DNA from 2 places in the Comamonas sp. C11 genome. Region 1 is predicted to be linked to the other one. Evidence: predicted binding sites of a transcription regulator. Region 1 holds the regulator's gene; the other holds the start of a gene.
The links. The regulator sigma-54, encoded in region 1, starts transcription at its own class of promoters, with help from an activator protein. The targets are predictions, from matches to a motif close to TGGCANGNAANCTGCTTT.

Region 1 (2,199 bases):
AGGCGATCCGCGCGGCATGATCAGCAAGCTGTTCAAGATCTCGTTCTATGCGGGCAAGTACCGCCGCGCCTTCCGCAACTGGAATCCGACCTTCTACAAGATCCTCAAGTTCGGACTGATGATCGGCGTGCTGGTCTGGTTTATCTGGTGGCTGGTTTCTTGATAACCCCCTGAGGCGCTACGCGCCTTCCCCCTGGCCGGGCGCCCCCAAGGGGGACGGCGGCATCGCCGCAAGGGCGGCTCTTGCTCGCTGCCCCTGACTTGAGAAATGCCTTATCAAGGCTCCCGCCCTAAATGCAGAACAAGAAAGCCGCTGTGCGATGCATCAGCGGCTTTCTTGTTTCTGCGGTGCCCTACAGCGCCTTGCGCAGCGTGGTCGTCGGTATCTTGAGCTGCTCGCGGTATTTGGCGACGGTGCGGCGCGCGCACTCGATGCCCTGCTCCTTGAGCATATCGGCCAGCTTGGCGTCCGATAGCGGCTTCTTGGCATCTTCGGCATCGACGAACTGCTTGATCAGCGCACGCACGGCCGTGCTGGAGGCACTGCCGCCGGTTTCCGTGCCCAGGCCCGAGCCGAAGAAATACTTGAGCTCGAAGGTGCCCTGGGGCGTGGCCATGTACTTGGCCGTGGTCACGCGGCTGATGGTGGACTCGTGCAGGCCCAGGGTGTCGGCGATATCGCGCAGCACCAGCGGGCGCATGGCCAGCTCACCATGCACAAAGAAGTTCTTCTGCCGCTCCACGATGGCTTCGGAAACACGCAAGATGGTGTCGAAGCGCTGCTGGATGTTCTTGATGAACCAGCGCGCCTCCTGCAGCTGCTGCTGCAGCGCCGCATGGCCGTCGCTGTTCTTGTGGCGGCGCAGCACACCGGCATAGATGTCGTGCACGCGCAGACGCGGCATGACCTCGGGGTTGAGCTGCACGGAAAAGTCCATCCGGCCGGCGCCGGCCCGCACCGGACGCACGATGACATCGGGCACCACGATATGGCGTTCCACATCGACAAAGCGACGCCCCGGACGCGGCTCCAGTCTGGCAATCAATGCCATGGCCTCGCGCAGTTGCTCCTCGCGCGCGCCGCACAGGCTGGTGAGCTTGCGCAGATCGCGCCGCGCCAGCAGGTCCATGGGCTGCGCACAGATGGCCTGCGCCAGCAGCAGCCGGTTCATATGCGCCTCGGTCGTGCCCTCGTCCTCGGCGGTGCGGATCAGGTCGCGCAGCTGCAGCTGCAGGCACTCGGCCAGATCACGCGCGCCCACGCCCACGGGCTCCAGGCTTTGCAGCAGCTTCAGAGCAATGACAAAGTGCTGCTCCAGCTCCTCGCGCTCTTCCAGGTCGTCGCCGGCTAGGCTCTGCGCCAGCTCCTGCAGGGAATCCTCGAGATAGCCGTCGTCGTTGAGCGACTCGATGAGAAAGCGCAGTGCCGCCATGTCCGCCGCGCCCAGATGCAGGCTCAGCGCCTGACGATGGAGAAAGTCGGTCAGGCTCTGGTGCTCGCGCGCCAGATCGATGGCATCGGTTTCGTCATCGCCATCGCGGTTGCGTGTGGAGCTGCTGGCCGAGGGCGTATCCCACTCGCTGCTGGATTCGCCGCCCCATTCCCCGTCCTGGCCGTCCATGCCGTCGGCCTCCCAGTTCAGCGTTTCCGGGGTCTCGGCACTTGGCGTCTCCGCTATTGTTTCAGCAGCTGCTTGCGTTTGCTTCGCATCATTTTCAGCATGAATACTGTCTGAAGTGTTGTATTCACTTGCGCTAGCAGCTACATCTACAGGAGCATCTCCCGTAGATTCGGCCTCATCGCCAGCACGTTCCAGAAAAGGGTTGTCGACCAGCATCTGCTCGACTTCCTGCGCCAGCTCCAGAGTGGAGAGCTGCAGCAGCTGAATGGATTGCTGCAGCTGCGGCGTCAGCGACAAATGCTGCGAAACGCGTAGCGAGAGACCTGGCTTCATCGAGGCGCGGCTCCCAGACAATCATTGCAAACGCGCACAGTGCCATGGGTTGGCAGCCGGGTCTCCCCAGGGCAAACCCCGGCGCAGCCGGTCAGGGTCCCTTCCGGGGGCAGCGACCACACAAAGTGAAGGAGCGTGGGGGTCATCACATTCTGAAATGTTCGCCCAGATAGACGCGGCGCACATCGGCGTTCTCCACGATCTCCTCGGGCGTGCCTTCGGCCAGCACATGGCCGTCGCTGAT
Region 2 (2,199 bases), 2.5 Mb from region 1:
TGGCATGCGGATCGCGCTCGTACAGATCGTCGCTGACTACCTCGATGGTGCCGGCCTTCTCGCAGAATCGATCATTGAGCTGAATCAGCTCGTGCGAGCCGGGGTTCAGGCGTTCCTCGATGCTCATGCGCACGATCTGGCACAGCTGGGTCACCGCCTTGGCGGCCCAGTAATAGTGGCGCATCAGGGTCTCGCCAGCGCGCATGGCCAGCTTGCGGCCCTCCGGCGTGGTGGAGCGGTAGCCAAAGGCTTCGGCCACGGCGGTCTGCAGGTCAAAGACAAGCCGGTCCTCATGGCGGCCGGCAGCGGCATGCAGGCGTGCACGGATCAGGCTGAGCAGGGACTCGTTGGATTCGAGCTGCTGGACCTCGAAATGGGTGATCAGGCCTTGCTCGGCCAGCTCATGCCAGCTGTTGCCGAAGCCTGCGGCCTTGGCCAGCCAGAGCATGGTGTGCAGATCGCGCAGCCCGCCGGGCGATTCCTTGCAGTTGGGCTCGAGCGAGTAGGGCGTGAAGTCGTATTTTGCGTGGCGCTGGCGCATCTCCAGCAGCTTGCCTTCGACAAAGGCCTTGGGATCGAGCTGCGCGCGGAACTGCTGCTCGAAGTCGGCAAACAAGGCCTTGCTGCCGGTTATGCGGCGTGACTCCAGCATGGCGGTCTGCACCGTCAGGTCCTGTGCAGCCTCCTGCAGGCATTCGGCGATGCTGCGCACGCTGGAGCCGATTTCAAGGCCTGCATCCCAGCAACTGCTGATGAACTGTTCGATGTTGCTCGCAAATTCCACAGCTGGCTGTGCACTGCTTTGGGGCAGCAGCACCAGCACATCGATGTCCGAGTAGGGAAAGAGCTGGGCGCGCCCATAGCCACCCACGGCCAGCAGGGCAGCGCCTTGCGGCATCTGCGCGCGTTGCCAGAGGGTGCGCAGCAGACCATCGGCCAGTTCACTGAAATGGTGCAGCACTCCGCGCACGCTGCGTCTGCCCAGCGTGGGGTTGCGCAGCAACTCCATCTGCCGGGCCTTGGCCTCGCGGTATTGCTCGCGCAGGCTCTGTAGCGAGGTGAGGTCGGAGACGTCGGCAGAGTGGGCGTAGGAGTGGGCAGAGGAGGTCATGCGCAGTAGAAAAAAGCGTTTCAACAGGGCAAGTGCTTGAGCGTCACCTTAACCCAACTGACTTGGGCTTGAGGCCTGTGATGGCAAAAAGATGAGCGCATGGCGCTTGCAGCACAAGGTTTACAAGCAAAAAATATGCCGCATCCAGCTTTGGCCGGATGCGGCATGCAGATCAGCGGCAGCAGCGCGCTCAGGTACGGATGGCCGTGATGAAGTCGGGCGGAGTGGGCGAGCCATCGGACCAGGTCAGCACGTCATAGCCAGTCTTGGTGACGGCCAGCATCAGCTCCCACTGGGCGGTCAGGCTGCGATCCTTGGTGACCACGGTCCAGCCGTCGGGCATGGCCTTGATGTCGCGCTTGCCCAGATTCAGCATGGGCTCGATGGTGAAGACCATGCCTTCTTCCAGCACCATGCCTTCGCCGGGGCGGCCGTAGTGCAGCACCTGGGGCTCGTCGTGGAACACCTTGCCGATGCCGTGGCCGCAGTATTCGCGCACCACGGACAGGTTGTTGCTCTCCGCATAGGTCTGGATGGCGTGGCCGATATCGCCCAGCGTGGCACCGGGCTTGACCTGGGCGATGCCCTTCCACATGGCCTCGAAGGTCAGCTTGGATAGCCGCTTGGCAGCAATCGTGCCTTCGCCGATGATGAACATGCGGCTGTTGTCGCCGAACCAGCCGTCTTCGGTGATGATGGTCACGTCGACATTGACGATATCGCCCTTCTTCAAAGGCTTGTCGTTGGGGATGCCGTGGCACACCACATGGTTGACCGAGGTGCAGACATAGGCCGGATAGGGCGTCATGCCCGGAGGCTGATAGCCCAGGCAGGCCGTCTTGGTGCCTTGCTCGGCCATGCGTTTGGCACAGAGATCATCGATCTGCTGGGTGGTGATGCCGGGTTTGATGTGGGGGGTGATGTAGTCCAGCACATCCGAAGCAAAGCGGCCTGCAACGCGCATGCGCTCGATGTCTTCGGGGGTCTTCAGTGTGATGCTCATGGCCGCAATTATCCCATTGCGCGCTTGAACATGCAGGGCTTGTGGGTGTGAGCATTCGGACTAACCCCGAGGCACGGTAAAATCC

Region 2: the regulator sigma-54 is predicted to act here: its motif matches at 1,235-1,252, upstream of NOX35_RS10150 ([protein-PII] uridylyltransferase).

What each region holds. Positions count from the first base shown of each region.
Region 1 is NZ_CP101743.1:5,469,740-5,471,938, forward strand. It holds gene NOX35_RS25260 (aspartyl/asparaginyl beta-hydroxylase domain-containing protein) at 1-163, shown strand, start outside; gene NOX35_RS25265 (RNA polymerase factor sigma-54) at 354-1,955, opposite strand; gene lptB (LPS export ABC transporter ATP-binding protein) at 2,101-2,199, opposite strand, start outside.
Region 2 is NZ_CP101743.1:2,201,547-2,203,745, forward strand. It holds gene NOX35_RS10150 ([protein-PII] uridylyltransferase) at 1-1,111, opposite strand, end outside; gene map (type I methionyl aminopeptidase) at 1,302-2,114, opposite strand.